One region of the Streptomyces sp. NPDC046939 genome, then DNA from elsewhere that is predicted to be linked to it. Evidence: riboswitches for the same ligand, from Rfam matches in the RefSeq annotation. Region 1 holds a riboswitch; each other region holds the start of a gene.

What was found. A riboswitch is a leader RNA that binds a small molecule or an ion and turns the genes downstream of it on or off. The one in region 1 is predicted to bind cyclic di-AMP.
Region 2: another riboswitch for cyclic di-AMP. It lies ahead of ABZ877_RS02835 (C40 family peptidase); the one in region 1 lies ahead of ABZ877_RS18990 (NlpC/P60 family protein).
Region 3: another riboswitch for cyclic di-AMP. It lies ahead of ABZ877_RS29255 (M23 family metallopeptidase); the one in region 1 lies ahead of ABZ877_RS18990 (NlpC/P60 family protein).

The regions. Positions count from the first base shown of each region.
Region 1 is NZ_JBEYWV010000016.1:40,534-43,863, reverse strand. It holds gene pcrA (DNA helicase PcrA) at 1-1,576, opposite strand, end outside; cyclic di-AMP (ydaO/yuaA leader) riboswitch at 1,763-1,920, shown strand; gene ABZ877_RS18990 (NlpC/P60 family protein) at 1,928-3,157, shown strand; gene ABZ877_RS18985 (hypothetical protein) at 3,187-3,330, opposite strand, start outside.
Region 2 is NZ_JBEYWV010000002.1:117,688-121,017, forward strand. It holds gene ABZ877_RS02825 (helix-turn-helix transcriptional regulator) at 1-742, opposite strand, end outside; gene ABZ877_RS02830 (ATP-binding protein) at 1,028-1,486, shown strand; gene ABZ877_RS02835 (C40 family peptidase) at 1,578-2,051, opposite strand; cyclic di-AMP (ydaO/yuaA leader) riboswitch at 2,055-2,185, opposite strand; gene ABZ877_RS02840 (hypothetical protein) at 2,595-2,903, opposite strand; gene ABZ877_RS02845 (ATP-dependent Clp protease proteolytic subunit) at 2,912-3,330, opposite strand, start outside.
Region 3 is NZ_JBEYWV010000030.1:101,133-104,462, forward strand. It holds gene ABZ877_RS29250 (PP2C family protein-serine/threonine phosphatase) at 1-909, shown strand, start outside; cyclic di-AMP (ydaO/yuaA leader) riboswitch at 1,076-1,234, shown strand; gene ABZ877_RS29255 (M23 family metallopeptidase) at 1,246-2,289, shown strand; gene ABZ877_RS29260 (aldo/keto reductase) at 2,338-3,291, shown strand; gene ABZ877_RS29265 (PrsW family intramembrane metalloprotease) at 3,298-3,330, opposite strand, start outside.

The DNA of each region.
Region 1 (3,330 bases):
CCATGCCGTACGCCTCGTCGACGCGGCGCAGCGCCTGCGGGAAGGAGATCTTCTCGCGCTGGGCGAGGGCGTCGATCATGGCTTCGGCGCGGTCGCCGATGCCGCGCTTCGGCACGTTCAGGATGCGGCGCAGGGGGACGGAGTCCTCGGGGTTGGAGAGCACGCGCAGGTAGGCGAGGACGTCCCTGACCTCCTTGCGCTCGTAGAAGCGGACGCCGCCGACGACCTTGTAGGGCAGGCCGACGCGGATGAAGATCTCCTCGAAGACACGGGACTGCGCGTTGGTCCGGTAGAAGACGGCGACGTCCCCGGCCTTCGCCTCGCCCGCGTCGGTGAGCCGGTCGATCTCGTCGGCGACGAACTGGGCCTCGTCGTGCTCGGTGTCCGCGACGTAGCCGGTGATCTGGGAGCCCGCGCCCGCGTTGGTCCACAGGTTCTTGGGGCGGCGCGACTCGTTGCGCTCGATCACCGCGTTGGCCGCGCTGAGGATCGTCTGGGTGGAGCGGTAGTTCTGCTCCAGGAGGATCGTCGTCGCGTTCGGGTAGTCCTCCTCGAACTGGAGGATGTTGCGGATGGTGGCGCCGCGGAAGGCGTAGATCGACTGGTCCGCGTCACCGACGACGCACAGCTCGGCCGGGTCCGCGTCGTGACCCTCGGCGTCCTCGGCCGGGCCGACCAGCTCGCGCACGAGCGCGTACTGCGCGTGGTTGGTGTCCTGGTACTCGTCGACCAGGACGTGGCGGAAGCGACGCCGGTAGTGCTCGGCGACGTCCGGGAACGCGCGCAGCAGGTTGACCGTGGTCATGATCAGGTCGTCGAAGTCCAGCGCGTTCGCCTCACGGAGCCGCGACTGGTACATCGCGTACGCCTGCGCCACGGACTTCTCGAAGCCGTCGGCCGCCGTCTTGGCGAAGTCCTCCTCGTCGATCAGCTCGTTCTTCAGGTTCGAGATCTTGGCGCTGAAGGACTTCGGCGGGAACTTCTTCGGGTCGAGGTCCAGGTCGCGGCAGACCAGGGCCATGAGCCGCTTGCTGTCGGCGGCGTCGTAGATCGAGAACGACGACGTGAAGCCGAGCTTCTTGGACTCGCGGCGCAGGATGCGCACGCAGGCGCTGTGGAAGGTGGAGACCCACATCGCGTTCGCCCGCGGGCCCACCAGGGCCTCGACGCGCTCCTTCATCTCGCCTGCGGCCTTGTTGGTGAAGGTGATCGCGAGGATCTGGCCGGGGTGCACACCACGCTCGGCGAGCAGATAGGCGATGCGGTGGGTGAGGACGCGGGTCTTGCCGGAACCGGCGCCCGCGACGATGAGCAGCGGCGAGCCACCGTGCACGACGGCCGCCCGCTGGTTCTCGTTCAGCCCCTCCAGGAGCGCCGCCGCGTCCACGGCCGGGCGCGGGGCGCCGCCGCGGTAGTACGCGTCCCTGGCCGGGGGCACGTCGAACTTCCCGCCGAACAGGTCGTCCGGGATCGGCTCGGGCTCCGGTCCCTCGTGCTCCGGGTCGGGCGGCGGCGGGGGCCCATCGGTCCGGTTCTGGAGGCCCGCCAGGAAGCTGTCGTCAAAGAGGCTGCTCATCGCCTTACGAGTCTAGGCCGACCCACTGACACACCGCCCCCTCCTTCCGGACACCGCACGCCACTGTCGCCAAGGTCACGAAAATGTATCGGGCATATCGCACAACGACCTTCACAGCAGCAACACGCGTTGGCTACGGTGCTGCGCGGGCCGTCCGTCCCCACGACCGCGAGCGCCGCGGCGAGCGGGCTGCCCCCGCCGAGTCCCGTACGCCGTGAGGCAGGGAACCGGGGACCCACCGAACCTTGGGGTGAATCGGCCCGACGCCCAGTCGGCGCCGTAGGGCAGCCTTCCGTACGCCCGAACCCGACAGCTAACCCGGTAGGCGGACCACGGAAGGAGTCGCCTGCCTTGGCGTCGCACCGCAAGACGCGCACCCGCTCCCGGCTGACCGGTGGCCTGCGCACCACCCCCGCGGTCGGGATCACGACCGCCGCCCTGACCTCGGTGGCCCTCCTCTCGCAGACGGCCCAGGCGACGCCCGCACCGGCGAGGCCGAGCCTGGAAGAGGTGCGCGAGAAGGTCGACACGCTGTACCGGCAGGCGGAGACCGCCACGCAGAAGTACAACGCCGCCAAGGAGCGGACCGACAGCAAGAAGCGCCAGGTCGACAAGCTCCTCGACGACATCGCCGAGCGCACCGACCAGATGAACACGGCCCGCCAGAAGCTGGGCCGGTTCGCCGCCGAGCAGTACCGCACGGGCGGGATGAGCGACACCGCGACGATGTTCCTCGCGGACGACCCCGAGGACTACTTCGCGCAGGACCGGCTGCTCAGCCGGATGACGGCGGACCAGAAGAAGGCCGTCGACGACTTCCAGACACAGCAGCGGGCCACCGCGAAGAAGCGCACCGAGGCGCAGGAGAGCCTGCGCCAGCTCACCACCTCGCAGACGGATCTGCGGACGTCGAAGCAGAGCGTGCAGTCGAAGCTCGCCGACGCGCGCGAGCTGCTGTCGAAGCTGACCGCCGAGGAGAAGCGGCGGCTCGCCGCGATCGAGCGGAAGAAGGAGGAGGCGGCCCGCAAGAAGGCCGCCGAGCTGGCGGCGAAGCAGAAGGCGCGGGAGGAGCGCGAGAGGAAGGCGGCGGAGCAGGCGGCCGAGGAGCGGGAACAGGCCGGTTCGGGCACCGGGTCCGCGGGGTCCACGGGCTCCGCCGGATCGGGCTCCACCGGGTCGGGCTCCACCGGCGACGCCTCCGGCAGCACCTCGTCCGGTTACGCGGCCAAGGCGGCGAAGGCGCTCGCGTTCGCCAGGGCTCAGATAGGCAAGCCGTACGTGTGGGGCGCCACGGGGCCGGGCTCCTACGACTGCTCGGGTCTCACCCAGGCGGCGTGGAAGGCCGCCGGGATCTCACTGCCGCGCACCACCTGGGACCAGGTGGAGTTCGGCACGACGGTCGCTCTCTCCGACATCCAACCCGGTGACCTGGTCTTCTTCTACGACGACATCAGCCACGTCGGCCTCTACCTCGGCGACGGCATGATGATCCACGCCCCGAAGCCGGGCGCGTACGTGCGCGAGGAGTCCATCTACTACGACGGCACGTCCTCGATCCACAGCGTGGTGCGGCCCGCCTGACTCCGGCCGCCCCGGGGCGCGGGGGCGGCTCAGGTCCAGAGCACGGCGATGAAGATGTTGGCGAGGGTGAGCGCGCCCACGGCCGCGAACAGGCCCTTCTCGGCCTTCTCCTCGTCACGCTTCACGTAGACGATCCCGAGGATGACGATCAGGATCGCCAGCTTCACGCCGAT
Region 2 (3,330 bases), on a different contig from region 1:
GGTAGAGGCTACTCGTCAAATGGTCGAGAACAACCACATCCAGATCAGATGTGTTCGGAAATGAAAACACAACGAAAGGGCCGGTGAGGCCGATGTGGCCACCCGCGGAGAATGGGAGCACCTGGATCCGGACATGTTCCATCTGCGCCACCTCGGCCAGGTGTGCCACCTGCCGCCGCAGAATTCCCGCTCCTCCCACTTCGCGCCGCAATACCCCTTCGTCGAGCACCGCGCTCAACTGCAACGGGGGCTGCCCCCGCAACACCTCCTGCCGTGCGAGCCGCACCTCGACCAGTGCCTCGATATGTTGCTCGGGCATGTCGGGCAGCACCGAACGTGTCACCGCACGCGCGTACTCGGGTGTCTGCAACAGCCCCGGCACCACGCTCGTCTCCAGCGTCCGGATGCGGCACGCCTGCGACTCCAGGCTGATGAAGTCGCGGTACGACGGCGGCAGCAGCCCCCGGTACGCCTGCCACCAGTGATGACCGCCCGCATCCTCCGCACCCGCCAGCGCGACGATGAGCTCGCGCCGGTGCGGGTCGACTGTCTCGAACGCGTCGAGCAGTCGCAGCACGTCCGACGCCTTCACGCCGCTGCGTCCTGTCTCGATCCGGCTCACCTTCGACTGGTGCCAGCCGACGAGACGGGCCGCCTGGCCGCTCGTCAGCCCGGCCTCGACGCGTAACGCGCGCAGCTCCGCTCCGAGTTTGCGACGACGCACCGCGGGACCGTATTTCATGCCGACTCCTCAACGCTCCACGGGCCGCGTCACCGGACTCCTTCCCGGCCCGGTCGGCACGGCCTCGGAGCAGACGGTAGAGGAAGCGATGTGCGCGTGCCCAAATACGGTCTACCGTCGCAGAGTTCACCGCATCGAGCGACAGATATATGCATATCTTGGGGGATCGACAGCACCGAAGGGCATCCGAGTGGCACTCTGGCGCGAAGCAGAAGTCGGAGGCCACACGCCAGCGAACCGCCTGAGTCGCGGGTGGGGCTTCGGTGGGAAAGGGACGACGTCGCCATGGCAGACCACCAGGAAGCATCCGTCACGCTGCCGAGCAATGCCGCCTCGGTCTCCGCTGCACGCCGGTACGTGAGCACCGTGCTGGCCGAGTGGGGGTTGCCGGGGGACACCGACGCGGCGGACACGGTGCGCCTGATCGTCTCGGAGCTCGCGACCAATGCCGTGCAGCACACGCTGGGCCAGTCGCCCACGTTCACCATCGACGTGGAGCTCGAACGCGACGAGCAGTTGCGGATCGGCGTCACCGACAGCCACCCGCGCTACCCCAAGCGCCTTCCCGCCGCGGTCGCGCAGGACAACGGGCGGGGCATGGTCATCGTCCGCAGCCTCACCGCGGAGTGCGGCGGACGCCTGTCGGTCGCGCCGACGGCGGAGGGCGGCAAGACCGTGTGGATCTCCCTGCCGTGGATTACCGGCCTGAACGGCAGCGCGACCCGTCCCGGCACCGCCTGTTGACGCGGCGCGCCACGGGCCCGTACGCGCTCACGTGGGGGCGTGCCCGGCGCCAGGCCCCGCCCCCACGCATCTCACTTCAGCGGCGCGCCGCTCAGCGAACGCGGCCGTACCAGACGCTCTTCGTCCAGATCTTCTGCAGCTTCACCACGTCACCGGTCTTCGGCGAGTGCCAGATCCGTCCCTTCCCGGCGTAGATGCCCACGTGGTAGACGCTCCGGCCCGAGTGGAAGAAGACCAGGTCACCCGTCTTGCGGTGGGACGCGGAGACGTGCCGGGTCTTGTTGTACTGCTGGGCCGCGGTGCGCGGCAGCTTCTTGCCCGCCCGCTTGAACGAGTAGAGCGTGAGCCCCGAGCAGTCGAACCGGTGCGGCCCCGAGGCGCCCCACTTGTACGGCGCCCCCTTCTTGGAGGCCGCGACCTTCACGGCCTTGGTCGAGGCCGTGGCCGCCGATGCCTCGGACGCGGCGCCGGGGACCATCAGCCCCGCGCCGGCGACCGCCAGCGTGAGGGCCGAAGCGGTACCGGCCCGGGTCAGCAGCGACGGAACACGATTGAGCGCAGTCATGCGCAACCCTTCGTCTGCCGCCTGTGAAGGATGACCTGTCGGGTTCGGGCAGGCGAAGTTGCCCGGCCGCGTCTGCGGCTTCACCCCAAGGGCCGCTCGGGTCCCACCTTCGTCAAGGTGGGCCGGTGGCCCGTCGTGCCTGGGTCCTCCACTCCTGCCGATGCACTTCTGTCGACCTGGCATCCGTGCGGCGGCAGGACTCGGCGTCCGCACGGACCGCCCCGCCGCGGCGGCGGGGGCTTGTCGTCGTCGAAGGGATCTTCACGCACAAGTGGGGTGGAATCCGAGTTGAACCGGCGGTAAGTGAGGCTCCTCACGCTTGACCCGTTCAGGTGGACAGTGCGCCTTTCGAGCCCCGGGAGCGACCCCCGACCACGCCCGTACCAGCGACGGAGCGCCTGATTCCGGGGTTCGCGTACCGTCGGAGCGCAACTCGGGCCGCCTCGTCGACGTACGCGTATCTAGGCTGTTCGGCGGTCCACCATCTGGACCGTTTCGGTCCGGAGGCAGACCGAGACAGACACTGTCGTGTCGAAGATGTCCTCAAGCGACCGTTTCTGGCGGCAAAGTGATCCGCTGGGTGCGCCGCTCACCATCGAGGACGCGCAGAGCCCGGCCCAGGGTTGCGGCGTGCACCTCGCTCTCACCCCGTCGGTGCATCAGCTCCAGCGCGTCGCGCAGCTCCACCGCCCGGCTCACGAGCGCCTGCGCCGCACGCAGCCCCCGGTACGTGTCCTTGCCGCGCGCCGGATTGATGCGCGCGAGCAGGTCGACCACGGCCAGATAGCCGTCCACGAGCGCGCACTCGGCGCGGGTCAGCGCGGGCAGCGGCGGAAACTCGGGCGGGTACATCGGGCGCGTCACCGCCCGGCCGACGCGCCGAGAGGGCCCTTGCGGCTCGGCACGACCCGGTCCACCAGGCCGTACTCCACCGCCTGCGCCGCGTCGAGCACGGTGTCCCGCTCGATGTCCCGGCTGACACGGTCCTTCTCCCGCCCGGTGTGGCGCGCCAGCAGCTCCTCCAGCCGTTCGCGCATCCGCACCATCTCGCGGGCCTGGATCTCCAGATCGGTGGGCTGGCCCTGCGTCGGCTCGGGCAGCGCGGGCTGGTCGAGGACCACGCGCGCGCCCGGCAGCATCGTCCGCTTGCCCGGCGTCCCGGCCGCGAGCAGCACGGCGGCGACGGACGCGGCCTGCCCCAGACAGACCGTCTCCACCTCGCAGCTGACGTACCGCATCGTGTCGTAGATCGCCGTCATCGCGCTGAACGAGCCGCCGG
Region 3 (3,330 bases), on a different contig from region 1:
ACCATCGCGGCGGGCGTCGCCTCGATCGGCGCGATCGTCGCCGTGCACCTCAGATACGCGTCGTTCCACAGCGGTGTGTGGACCGAGATGGCGACCGTCGCCACCGTGTGCGTCCTCGCCTGCTTCCTCAACCGGATCAAGCACCGCGACGACGAGGAGCTGGCGTCCGCGCGGCAGATCGCGGCGGCGGCCCAGTTCGCGGTGTTGCCGCGCCCGGCCGGGCGGATCGCGGGGCTCGCCATCGCGGCCCGGTACGAGGCGGCGCAGGCCGACGCGTTCATCGGCGGCGACCTGTACGCGGTGCAGGACACCCCGCACGGCGTCCGCATGGTCGTGGGCGACGTACGCGGCAAGGGCATGGGCGCGGTCGCCGCCGTCGCCGTCGTCATCGGGGCGTTCCGGGAGGCCGCCGAGCAGGAGGACAGCCTGGAGGCGGTCGCCCAGCGCCTGGAGCGGGCGCTGGCCCGTGAGGGGTCGCGGCGGCGCGGCATCGACGACTTCGAGGGGTTCACCACCGCCGTGCTCGCCGAGATCCCGCACGGCGGCGACCTCCTGCGCATCCTCAACCGCGGCCACCCCGAGCCGGTCGTGCTGCACGGCGACGGCACGGTCCGGGTGATCACCCCCGCCGAGGCGGCGCTCCCGCTCGGCCTCGGCGAACTCGGCTCCTGGCCGGACCGGGCGACCGAGGCGGAGTTCCCGCCCGCGGCGACCCTGCTGCTCTACACGGACGGGCTCTCCGAGGCACGCGACGCGAAAGGTGTCTTCTACGATCCGGCGGCCCGGCTCGCCGGGCGCGTCTTCCCCGGCCCCGACGAGCTCCTCGCGACGCTGGCCGAGGAGGTGCGGCTGCACACCGGGGGCGGGGCCAGCGACGACATGGCGCTGCTCGCCGTACGCCGTCCTTGATCGACATCACCGGGGGTGACCGAACGGCGTCGCTCCGCATAACGATTGACACTACGTCAGAAACTGTGAGGTTTAACGAGCCTGGGACGGCTTGGAATTACCCTCCGCTGTCTATTAACGTTCGATAACGCAGCACGGTCGTCCCAGCCGTCACCAGCGACGGCTCCGTGCGCACGCGCCTAATCCCACGAGGGAGCCGGGGAACCACCAACTTGGGGTGAATCAGGCATCGTTCCGACGCTTTCCGGGCGCCGGACCGTGCTCGTAGGAGACCTTCCTGCTCCGAACCCGTCAGCTAACCCGGTAGGCGAGAAGGAAGGAAAGGAGAGCGCCCCCGTGGCGTCGAACCGTCCTGCCCCGGAGCTCTCCGGGTACCCCGCCCAGCCCGCCGACGGCGACTTCGCCGGCCCCCCGCGCGAGAGCTGGGAGGAGTGGAACCCTACCGAGGAGTCCGTCCGCCCCGTCCGCGGCAAGCACCGCGTGGCCCGGCAGCGCGGCGGCCTCGCGCGCAGCTCCACGGTCCTCGGCGTCGGCGTCATCGCCGCCGTCGGCGCGGGCGGCATCGCCACCGCGCAGGGCGGCAAGCCCGCGGTCCGGATATCCATGCCGGACCTCTCCGCGGTCAAGGACTCGCTGCCGGAGGCCACGTCGCTGCCCGGTGTCGGCGCGCTCATGGCCGACGACTCCGCTCCCGCCACCACCCCCGCCGAGACCGCCCCGCTCACCGCGATGAGCGGCGGGCACGCGGACGCCGGTGAGGCGCTGCGCGCCCGCATCATGCAGCAGGCCGAGACGCAGCAGGACGCCGCCGACGCCAAGGCGCAGGCCGAGGCCGAGCAGGCCGCCGCGCGCAAGGCCGCCGAGGAAGCCGCCGCCAAGCGGGAGAAGGCCGAGGCCAAGGCCGCCGCCGACAAGAAGAGGGCGGAGGAGGAGGCCAAGAAGAAGGCCGAGGCCGAGCGCCTCGCCAAGCTGGCCAAGAGCTACAAGCTCCCCGTCGCCTCCTACACGCTGACCGGCACCTTCGGACAGCCCGGCTCGCTCTGGTCCTCCGGCTACCACACGGGCCTGGACTTCGCCGCCCCCACCGGTACGCCGATCTACGCCGTCCACAGCGGCACCATCACCGAGGCCGGCTGGGCGGGCGCCTACGGCTACCGCACGATCCTCACCCTCGACGACGGCACCGAGCTGTGGTTCTGCCACCAGTCGTCGCTCAATGTCAGCGTCGGCCAGAAGGTCTCCACCGGCGACGTCATCGGCCGCGTCGGCGCCACCGGCAATGTCACCGGCGACCACCTCCACCTGGAGGTCCACCCCGGCGGGGACGCGACCGGCGTCGACCCGGCGGCCTGGCTGCGCGGCAAGGGCCTGGCACTCTGATGCCCGTCTGACGGAACACTCGCTTTCGCGGGGGCGTTGAATGACGGCATGACTTCTTCTCCCTTGCGCAAGCTCGGCTCCTCCGACCTGGAGGTCTTCCCGCTCGCCCTCGGCGGCAACGTGTTCGGCTGGACCGCCGACGAGGCCGCCTCCTTCGAGGTGCTCGACGCCTACACCGCCGGCGGCGGCAACTTCATCGACACCGCCGACTCGTACTCGGCCTGGGTCGAGGGCAACCACGGCGGCGAGTCGGAGACGATCATCGGCAAGTGGCTCAAGGCCCGCTCCAACCGCGACGACGTCGTCATCGCCACCAAGGTCGCCAAGCACCCCGACTTCCCCGGCCTGCACGCGGACAACATCAAGGCCGCCGCCGACGCCTCCCTCAAGCGCCTCGGCACCGACCACATCGACCTGTACTACACGCACTACGACGACGACGAGACGATCCCCGTCGAGGAGATCATCGGCGCGCTCGACGAGCTGGTGAAGGCGGGCAAGGTCCGCGACATCGGGGTCTCCAACATCTCGCCCGACCGTCTCCAGGAGTCCCTCGACTTCTCCGACCGCGAGGGCGTCGCCCGCTACGTCGCCATCCAGCCGCACTACAACCTCGTCTCCCGCGACACCTACGAGGGCCGCCGCCAGGAGATCGCCTCGCGCGCGGGGCTCGCCGCCGTCCCGTACTACGCGCTGGCCTCCGGCTTCCTCACCGGCAAGTACCGGCCCGGCGTCGAGGTGGACAGTCAGCGGGCGGGCGGCGCCGCCAAGCACCTGGAGACCGAGCGCGGCCGGAAGGTCCTGACCGCGCTCGACGAGATCGCCCGGGCGCACGAGGCCGAGATCGCCACCGTCGCCCTGGCCTGGCTCGCCGCGCAGCCCACCGTGACCGCGCCGATCGCGTCCGCGCGCACGGTCGAACAGCTTCCCGCGCTGCTCGCGGTGGCCGACCTGACCCTCACGGACGAGGAGATCGCCCGCCTCACGGACGCCTCCGCCTGAGACCGGTCAGCAGCGGTACGGGGGGTACGGGTACGCGGC